3 regions of the Microbispora sp. CA-102843 genome follow, and region 3 is predicted to be linked to each of the others. Evidence: riboswitches for the same ligand, from Rfam matches in the RefSeq annotation. Region 3 holds a riboswitch; each other region holds the start of a gene.
What was found. A riboswitch is a leader RNA that binds a small molecule or an ion and turns the genes downstream of it on or off. The one in region 3 is predicted to bind cyclic di-AMP.
Positions count from the first base shown of each region.

Region 1 (3,263 bases), 3.0 Mb from region 3:
ACGCCACACCGTGGTCACGAGGTTCGCCGCCTCGAGCACCGCCAGGTGCTTGCTGACCGACTGCCGCGCCATGTCCAGCCCCGCGCACAGCTCACGCAGCGTCTGGCCGTTGCGGGCGTTCAGGCTGTCCAGCAACCGGCGGCGACTGGCGTCGGCCAGCGCCTTGAACACCTCGTCCATCTTCCCCATCCCGAACACGCAGCCATTTGGCTGCACGAAATATATGCAGCCCTTTGGCTGCATGTCAACGTCTCCCGCTGGCCGCCTCACCGGGCGCGGAGCAGGCGAGAACCGCCGGAGGAATGACCGGCATCCGGCCGGGAACGTCCCGACAGCAGGGGTCTCCTCGGAGGTGTCCGATGAAGAGACGTGTTCTGCCGGCGGCCCTGCTGGCGGCCGGTCTGCTGGTCGGCGTGACCGGCGCGTACGGCTCCGCCGCCCGGGCCGGGACGCCGGCCCCGCCCGCCGCGCTCGCCGTGTCCGCCATCACCGCGCCGGCGGCCGACCACAACGACCAGGACGTCATGTTCGCCCGGATGATGATCCCGCATCATCGTCAGGCGGTGGAGATGGGGAGGTTGGCCGAGAACCGCGCGGCGGACCCCCGGGTCGCGCGGCTCGCCCGGCGGATCGAGGCCGCCCAGGCTCCCGAGATCCAGACGATGAGCGGCTGGCTCACGGCCTGGGGTGAGCGGGTGCCCGGCGAGAGCCCCGCACCGGCGCACCACGCCATGCCCGGCATGATGTCCGCCGAGGACATGCGGCGACTCGAAGGGCTGTCCGGCCGGGCCTTCGACCGGGCCTTCCTCACGATGATGATCCGGCACCACGAGGGCGCCGTCGCCATGGCGCGCGACGAGCTGCGCGCCGGAGTCTACGAGCCGGCGCGGCGGATGGCGGCGTCCATCGTCTCCAGCCAGTCGGCCGAGATCAGGGAGATGAAGGGCCTGCTGGGTCAGGCCGCCGCGACCCCGTACGGCGGGCCGTCGCCGCACCGATAAGGGAGGTCACCCGCGCCTGCGATGGCGTCCGCGGGACGTCGCCGCCGTGGTCTTGACCCGGAGCCCGGTCACGGCGGTGGAGACCACCGCGAACAGCAGACCGGCCGGCAGGACGGCGTCGCCGGGCGACCACACGACGTCGAGGGACTGCCCCTGCGTGGCCGCCATGTTCCTGGTGGCCGGCCCCGCCGCGCCCTGGACGCTCGCGTGCACGGCCGCCACGGGCTGGATCGTCACCGGCGCCTTCGGCGTCACCTTGACCTTGCGCGGCAGGCCGTACCCGACGATCTTGCTCTTGTCGCGTACCTTCCGCTTCAGCCACACGCCGTCGACGTTGCCCTCGATCGTGTGGACCTTCCCGCCGACGACCTTCTCGACCACGCCGACGTGGTCGATGTCGCGGATTTTCTTGGACCCCGACCAGGCGAAGAAGACCACGGCGCCCGGCTCGGGCCTGTCGCTCCAGGCCTGGTGCTTCTTGAACCACTTGGCGTGCCGCGTGGTCAGCGCGAACTCGCCGACGTGGTCCTGCACCCCGGCACGGTCCGCCGCCCAGGAGACGAACATGTCGCACCAGGGGGCGGTCTTGAAGTCGGGGTCCTTGGCGACGTTGTCGGCGTACCACGCGCCGAACTTCGTGTGTTTCCCGGCTCGTTCGCGGTAGCCCAGTTCCGGGCGGACGGCGTCGAGCAGCTGTCGAGCTATCGGATCGGTGGAAATCGGAGGCTCCTCATGGCGCGCTTCGAGACATGACGAACCGGCCCGCGGGGCGTGACGGCATGACGGCATGGCCGTCCGAGGACACTGCCGCGGCGGGGCGGAATCAGAAACGGGAGATGTGGCAGCCCGTCACGGGCGCGCCATCACCCCGGAAGCCTGGAGACGTTCCAGGGCTGGCATGTGGTCCGGCGATGCGACGCGGACCGGGTGGGCAGGTGGAGCCGACACTCCACGCGCTCTCCTCTCCTTGGCCGCCTACCGGGTTAGCTGACGGGTTCGGGCCAGGAGTAGCCCTACCGGATGGTCCGGATTCACCCCAAGAGACGTGGGTCCCCGGTTCCCGGGATCGATGACTTCCGGGATTCGGCGGTCGCCGGTCGTCCTCGGGTTGAGGACCGCTCACCGGCGAGATACACGGGAAGCTTAATAGATAACAAGTAAGACACGGCCAAAACCGGCAAACGGCATGATTCTGGCCGCCACCGTTCCGTGCTTCCGCAGGTCCTCACGGTCGCGGGCCGCCCGCGGTGACATGCGCCACACAGCCGTACGGCACTCGCGCCCGCCCCGTCCGCCCGGCGGGCGGGGTCGGAGGCCACACACCCGGGCGGCCGTCCCCCCGAACACGCCGACAGCGCCTGGCGGGCGGCAGTTCGCCCGCCAGGCGCGATCAGGCGGCGGGGTCAATCAGCAGGGTCCAGTTCCTTCCACAGCTCTCCGGGCACGGGCGTGGCGGCGAGGTCGAGGTCCTCCCGGACCTCCTCCGCGCTGCGCGCGCCGATCAGGACCGTGGTGACGGCCGGATGCCGGTGCGGGAACCGCAGGGCCGCGGAGGGCAGCGGCACGCCGTAGGACGCGCAGATCCGGCCCAGCTCACGCGCCCGCTCCAGCACGGCGGGCGGGGCGGCGTCGTAGTCGTAGGTGGTGCCGCCGGTGAGGACTCCGCTGTTGAACACCCCGCCTGCGACGACGGCGACGCCGCGCCGTTCGCATTCGGGCAGCAACTCCCGCGCGGCGGAGCGGTCGAGCAGCGTGTAGCGTCCCGCGACCAGGACGGCGTCGAGGTCGGTCTCGCGGACGAAGCGAGTCAGCATCTCGGCCTGGTTCATCCCGGCGCCGATCGCGCCGACCACCCCCTGGTCGCGCAGCTCGGCCAGCGCCGGGTACGCCTCCCCGGCGGCCTGCTCCCAGTGGTCGTCCGGGTCGTGGATGAACACCAGGTCGAACCGGTCGAGCCCGGTCCGCGTCAGGCTGTCGTCCAGCGAACGCAGCACGCCGTCGCGGCTGTAGTCCCGCACCCGCACGTAGCCGGTGCGGCCGGGGAACCCCTCCTCCTCGCCCTGGCCGGGCACCAGCACGCGGCCCACCTTCGTGGAGACGACCGCCTCCCCGGCGGCGTCCCCCGGCAGGCCGCGCAGGAAGCGTCCGAGGCGTTCTTCCGCCAGCCCGGTCCCGTAGTGCGGCGCGGTGTCGAAGTAGCGGATCCCCGCCTCCCACGCGGCGGCCAGCGCCCGCTCGGCCTCTTCCTCGCTGACCGGCGCG
Region 1 covers NZ_JBNJNF010000001.1:3,264,493-3,267,755, reverse strand. Annotated here, with positions in the region: gene ACQEVJ_RS15375 (ArsR/SmtB family transcription factor) at 1-180, opposite strand, end outside; gene ACQEVJ_RS15370 (DUF305 domain-containing protein) at 360-1,001, shown strand; gene ACQEVJ_RS15365 (CHAP domain-containing protein) at 1,008-1,790, opposite strand; cyclic di-AMP (ydaO/yuaA leader) riboswitch at 1,958-2,100, opposite strand; gene ACQEVJ_RS15360 (aldo/keto reductase) at 2,405-3,263, opposite strand, start outside.
Region 1: it holds a riboswitch for cyclic di-AMP, as region 3 does, so the genes downstream of both, ACQEVJ_RS15365 (CHAP domain-containing protein) here and ACQEVJ_RS01270 (NlpC/P60 family protein) in region 3, are expected to answer to the same signal.

Region 2 (3,263 bases), 1.9 Mb from region 3:
GGCTCGACGGAGGAGCCGGGCTTCGCGGCCAAGTCGGTGCGGCAGCAGGCCGAGAAGGAGGCCATCGCCCGCCGGGCCGCCATGCTCGTGAGGCCGGGCAGCTCCGTCGCCCTGTCGGCCGGGACCACGACCTGGACACTGGCCCACCATCTGGTGGACGTGCCCGAGCTGACCGTCATCACCAACTCCGTGCAGGTGGCCGACGTCTTCCATCGGGCGGGACGGCCCGACCAGACCGTGGTGCTGGTGGGAGGCGTGCGCACGCCCTCCGACGCGCTGGTCGGCCCGGTGGCCGTGGCGGCCGTCCGCTCCCTGAACGTCGACACGCTCATGCTCGGCGTGCACGGCATGAGCGTCCGGGCGGGTTACACCACGCCCAACCTGCTGGAGGCGGAGACCGACCGCGCCCTCATCGCGGCCGCCCAGCAGCTCGTGGTCCTGGCCGACCACACGAAGTGGGGAACGATCGGCATCAGCACGATCGCCGCCCTCGGCGAGGCCAGCGTGGTCGTGAGCGACGTCGGCCTGCCGGAGGAGGGGCGCGCCGCGCTGTCGGAGCACGCCGGCGAACTCCTCCTCACCGATCCGTCCGGGGAAACCGAGCTGGAGACCGCACTGTGACGCCGGGCCGAACCTTGACACCGGATACCGCACTGTGAAGCTGGAGACCGCTCTGTGAAGCGCACCATCACCCATCTCGCCGACGGCCGTGAGCTGATCTACTTCGACCGGCGCGACGACGCCGACCACAGCGCCACCGACACCAGGGACCTGCCGCCGCGCCCGCTCTCCTCCGAGCTGCGCTACGACCCCCTGATGGACGAGTGGGTGGCCGTCGCCCGGCACCGCCAGACGCGCACCCACCTGCCGTCCGCCGAGGAGTGCCCGCTCTGCCCGGCCCATCCCGGCTCGGAGATCCCCTCGCCGTACGAGGTGGCGGTGTTCGAGAACCGCTTCCCGTCGTTCAGCTTCAACACCGGCGCGTACGAGCAGGTGGGCGGGCTGAGCGAGGTGCGTCCGGGGATCGGGCGATGTGAGGTCGTCTGCTTCACCTCCGACCACGACGCGTCGTTCAGCTCGCTGAGCGACGAGCAGGCCGAGCTGGTCGTCGAGGCGTGGGCCGACCGCACGGCCGAGCTGGCCTCGCTGCCCGGTGTGGAGCAGGTCTTCTGCTTCGAGAACCGCGGCGCCGAGATCGGCATCACGCTGCCGCACCCCCACGGGCAGATCTACGCCTATCCGTACGTCACGCCGCGTTCCCGGCAGATGCTGGACGCCGCCGCCCGCCATCAGGGCGGCAACCTGTTCGCGGACGTCCTGGCCGCCGAGCGGAGGGGGCCCCGGGTGGTGGCCGCCAACGAGCACTGGACGGCCTTCGTCCCTGCCGCCGCGCGCTACCCGTTCGAGGTGCACGTCTACCCGCACCGTCGGGTCCCCGACATCCCCGCGCTGTCGCCCGAGGAGCGGGCCGCGTTCGCGCCGCTCTACATCGAGGTGCTGCGCCGCCTGGACGGACTGTTCGGCGTCGTCATGCCGTACGTCGCGGCCTGGCACCAGGCCCCGGTCACCTACCGCCGCGACCTCGCCTACCTCCACCTGCAGCTCTTCACGATCAGGCGCGCGCCGAACAAGCTGAAGTATCTCGCCGGATCGGAGTCGGCAATGGGCGCGTTCGTCAACGACGTGCTCCCGGAGGAGGCCGCCCGGATGCTCCGCGAGGCGGTAACGGCTTGATCTCCGAATGGTTGCGACTTGGGTGGCAGCCGCGCTTTCTTTACCATTAGTATCCCTCACACCGGCTGTCACAGCCGGTACGCCTAATCCCGGGCGCCTCGCCCGGGAGCCGGGGACCCAACCACGCACCTGGGGTCAAGGCAGTCGCCTGCCCGGGCTTCTCCAGCCCGAACCCGTCAGCTAACCCGGTCGGCAGATGGAGAGGAGTGGGCGCTGCCCCGCGCGTTCCCCCTGGCTGTCGGCGTGCTCACCTCGGCCGTCCTCGTGTTCGGCGCGGCCGCCCCGGGCGCCGCCGACCCCAAGCCGACGGAGAAGCAGCTCAAGAAGGAGCTGTCGGACCTGCGGAAGAAGGTCGACCGGCTGATCGGCGACTACAACGCCAAACGCGTCGCGCTCGCCAAGGCCCGCGTCGAGGAGAAGGCGGCACGCGGCCGGCTGGTCAAGGCGGAGGCCGACTACGAGGCCGCCAGCAACGCCGTACGGCAGATGGCCGGGCTGCGCTACCAGACCGAGAGCGCGATGGCGCTGCCCGACATGAACACCGCCGCGCTGAACTACCAGCTCAAGGAGGAGCAGGCCGCCAGGCTCGCGCGCTTCGACCAGGTCCGCGACGAACGGCAGCGGGCCGCGGACGCCGCCAAGACGCTGACCGAACAGCTCAAGGCGCAGGCCGCCGTGGTCGCCGGGCAGCGCGAGGACGCCGAGGATCTCATCGACGAGATCAAGGACAAGCTCGACGCGCTGATCCCGATCGCGCCGGGCAAGCGCGTGGGTGGGTCGTGGGCGCCGGAGCTGCCCAGCGGCTCCGACAACATCACGCCGCGGATGCGGCTCATGCGCACCGAGGTCGAAAAGCACTTCGATCTGCAGTTCCCGATCGGCTGCTACCGCGCCGAGAACAGCGGCGAGCACCCCCTCGGGCGCGCCTGCGACTTCATGATGAGCTCGGGCGGCGCCATGCCCTCCGCCGAGATGAAGGCACTCGGCGACAGCGTGGCCGCCTGGGCCATCAAGAACGGGCCGAAGCTGGGCGTGATGTACGTGATCTGGCAGCAGCGCATCTACAACCTCGGCCATCCGGGCTGGCGCACCATGTCCGACCGTGGCGGAATCACCGCCAACCACTACGACCACGTGCACATCTCGATGTACTGATCGGGCAGGCCGCCTGACGCGACGGCCCTTACGATCAGTTCATGCGTGCTGCGTATCAAGGGGCCCTGGTGATGAAGCGCGGTAACCGCCGTGGCTGACCTCACGGCGGACTTGTTCGTGTCGCTGGACGGCTTCGCCGCCGGCGTGGACGTGGGTGCCTTCTTCGACTACCCGGGTCCCGACCTCGACGCGTGGATACGTGAGGCGACCGACGAGCCTCAGCTGATGCTCATGGGGCGCGTCACCTATGAGGCGCTGGCGGCGATCTCGTCCGCGGCCACCGACGAGGCGAGCACCCGGATGAACGACCTGCCGAAGGCCGTCTTCTCCAACACCCTGCGCGAGCCGCTCGTCTGGAAGAACACCCGGCTCGT
Region 2 covers NZ_JBNJNF010000001.1:2,118,859-2,122,121, reverse strand. Annotated here, with positions in the region: gene ACQEVJ_RS09920 (DeoR/GlpR family DNA-binding transcription regulator) at 1-621, shown strand, start outside; gene galT (galactose-1-phosphate uridylyltransferase) at 676-1,734, shown strand; cyclic di-AMP (ydaO/yuaA leader) riboswitch at 1,805-1,943, shown strand; gene ACQEVJ_RS09910 (coiled-coil domain-containing protein) at 1,978-2,889, shown strand; gene ACQEVJ_RS09905 (dihydrofolate reductase family protein) at 2,980-3,263, shown strand, end outside.
Region 2: it holds a riboswitch for cyclic di-AMP, as region 3 does, so the genes downstream of both, ACQEVJ_RS09910 (coiled-coil domain-containing protein) here and ACQEVJ_RS01270 (NlpC/P60 family protein) in region 3, are expected to answer to the same signal.

Region 3 (3,263 bases):
CCAGGTCGAGAAACTCGGCGACGCCCTCGTCGTACGACGCGAGCAGTTCCGCGTACACCTCAGGAGAGACCGGGGTGCCCTGGATGGGCCTGAAGCCGTGCCGGGCGAAGAATTCCACCGCGAACGTGAGGCAGAAGACCCTCCGCACGCCGAGGTCGTTGGCGGTCTCGATGAGCGCGGCGACGATCCGATGGCCGATGCCCCCGCGGCGTGCCGCGGGGTCCACCGCGACGGTCCTGATCTCGGCCAGGTCCTCCCACAGCACGTGGAGCGCGCCGCAGCCGACGATCTGCCCGTCCGTCTCGGCCACCCAGAACTCCTGGACGTCCTCGTACAGCGTGACCGTGCTCTTCTTGAGCAGGCGGGGACCTACGCCCGAATACGCGTCGACGAGGCTCCGGATCGCCCGGACGTCCGGCGTCCTGGCCCGGCGCACCGTCACGGCCGTGGCACCCGATCCGCTGGATGTCTGCGCGGCGACCTGCTCCATGGACGGCCAGCCTAGCCGGACCGCGGCCGATCCCACGCGGCCGGGCGCGGAGCGTCTCCCCACGGATAACGGTCATTCCCAAACGCCATACCCGACATGAGGCCTGACCCTCCGTAGCCGCCAGGATACGGACGGATGCAGGGCCGCACCCTGAGACGGCCGTTCCGGTTCGTCCCACTTTTTTCAACAGTCCCAGCGGCACTTCCAAAGCCCCAGATCGCCCTATACCCAGGTGAACGCGGACGTATCACTACTGAGCTCGTGACCCGACTGTGATCGTTTGGTTGTCAAACGTAGACGGGTTTCGGAGTTCTGGTTGAGCAAGAACTCGCCGTGCACTATCGTCCAGCGACGATGCCGGTCATCGTGAGCGCTCACGGCGACCGGGCGCCGAATCTTCGAAGCACCGAGTGCGAAGGGGAGCCGGGGACCCAACTGCAGGATCAGGATCGGTTCGATCTCAGATCGTCAAGGGGTGAATCCACCAAGGTAGGGCTACTCCGGCCCGAACCCGTCAGCTAACCCGGTAGGCGCTCAGAAGTGCTCCGCCGTACGGCCCGTCTCGACGACGGCCCGCCGCGGGGCGCACGTGGGAGAGGAGCTCGGTTGCGCATGCGTGGAGGACGGCCGGCGGGCAGGCACGCCCGCCGCCGACGGTCCGGATCCGGCACGGCCGGTCCGGGTGCCATCCGCCGCTTGGCGTTCGTCGGCGTCGCACTCACCGCGATCACGGTCGGCGCCCCGGTGGTCCGCGCCACCGCCGACCCCAAGCCGAGCCTCAAGGAGCTCACCGCGCAGGTCGAGAGCCTCTACACCGAGATCGAGACCCTCACCGAGCAGTACAACGGCGAGCGGGTGCGTCTGAAGGCGGCAGAGCGGTCCGCCGACCTCGCCAAGAAGAACCTCGCCAAGAGCGAGGCGGAGCTGGAGGTCCGCCGGCAGAAGGCGAGCGCCTTCGCGCAGCACTCCTACATGACCAACGGGCTCGGCAACGCGCTCGTGCTCATCGACAGCGACGCCGACCCGCGGCGGTACCTGGACCAGGCCTCCACGACGTACGCGCTGGAGCTGCAGGAGAGCCAGGAGGTCGCCGAGGTCACCAAGGCCATGGACGCCGCCGCACGGGCCAGGGAGAGCGCCTCCGCGCGGCAGGCCGAGGTCAAGAAGCTCCTCAGCGGCCTCGACTCGCGGCGCGACAAGATCACCAAGCTGATCAAGACGACCGAGAGCAGTCTCTACCGGCAGGTCTCCCAGACGGTCGGCACCGAGACGCGCAGCAGGATGGCGTTCCCCATCGTGGGCGACGGCAAGGCCTCCCAGGCGGCGCGCTGGGCCCTCAGGCAGCAGCTCAAGCCGTACGTGTGGGGCGCCGAGGGGCCCGGCTCCTTCGACTGCTCGGGCCTGGTCATGGCGGCCTACCAGTCCGTCGGCATCAGCCTGCCCCACTACACGGGCGACCAGTGGACGGCCGGCACGCACATCTCCCGCGACCAGCTCCGCCCCGGCGACCTGGTCTTCTTCTACTCCGACCTGCACCACGTGGGCATCTACATCGGCGGTGGCTACATGATCCACGCGCCGCGCACGGGAGACGTCATCCACATCGCGAAGATCGCCGGGCGGCCGTTCGCGGGAGCGGTGCGCGTCGCCGACTGAGCCCTTCCTCCATAGAGGGGCGAGGGCGGAGCGCGGTCAGATGAGGCGGCGGCGTGCCGCCCAGGCGACGGCCTCGATCGCGGTCGCGACGCCGATCCGGTCGCAGATGCACCGCAGCCGGCGCCGCACGGTGCGCCCGCTGACGTCGAGACTGCGGCCCACCCGGTCGGCGGTCACGCCCTTGGCCAGCTCCGCGAGGAGAAGCAGATCCTCTTCGGTGAGACCGGCACGCTCAAGGTCCGAGGCGAGATTGTCACCTCGGTAGACGACCTCGGGAACACCCATCGTCCGCCCTCCCCCACGACGATGCTTCGTCGGCCCACCCTTCAGGGAAGGTAAACGCCTGCCATGAAGGTCGTCAAGGTTAGGAGTCGGGACGCCGGTCGTACGCCTCGCGGGCCGCCTCGACGTCCTCCATGTGGACCTCCGCCCAGCGCTTGATCGCTTCCAGCAGCGGCATCAGGTCCTCGCCCAGGCGCGTGAGCCGGTAGTCGACCCGGACCGGCACCGAGGGGGTGATCGTGCGGGAGACCAGGCCGTCGCGCTCCATCCTCCGCAGCGTCTGCGTGAGCATCTTCTGGCTGACACCGGCGATCGTCCTCGCCAGTTCTCTTTAGCGGAGAGGGCCGTGGGCGAGCGCCGTGAGCGCCAGGCTCACCCACTTGTCGCTGAGGGTGTCGAGCAGCTTCCGCGACGGGCAGCGTCGCGACGCACGCGTTGTATCGCTGACGCGCCTCCTCGCGCCGCCCGGCCGCCGTCTGAGTGCCCATCGGCACCTACTCGCTGGAGCGGGCGGCCGAGGCGCACGAACGCCTGCGGAGGGGCGGCCTGCGCGGCCGCCTGGTCCTGCTGCCGTGACGCACGGGCCGCGGGCCGGACGGCCATGCCGTCCGGCCCGCGCCCAGGAGGTCAGGAGACAGCGAGATCAGCCACGACCGAGCAGCTCGCGCACCCGGTCGCGGCCCACGGCCAGCAGCAGCGTGGGCAGCCGCGGGCCGGTGTCGCGGCCGACGAGCAGCCGGTAGAGCAGGGCGAAGAACGCGCGCTGGGCCGACTTCAGCTCGGGCGTGGCCGCCTTGGCGTCCATGTCGAGCCCGGCCTGCACCTTCGGCACGCC
Region 3 covers NZ_JBNJNF010000001.1:246,073-249,335, reverse strand. Annotated here, with positions in the region: gene ACQEVJ_RS01275 (amino-acid N-acetyltransferase) at 1-490, opposite strand, end outside; cyclic di-AMP (ydaO/yuaA leader) riboswitch at 885-1,038, shown strand; gene ACQEVJ_RS01270 (NlpC/P60 family protein) at 1,103-2,146, shown strand; gene ACQEVJ_RS01265 (LuxR C-terminal-related transcriptional regulator) at 2,183-2,431, opposite strand; gene ACQEVJ_RS01260 (winged helix-turn-helix transcriptional regulator) at 2,511-2,720, opposite strand; gene lysS (lysine--tRNA ligase) at 3,072-3,263, opposite strand, start outside.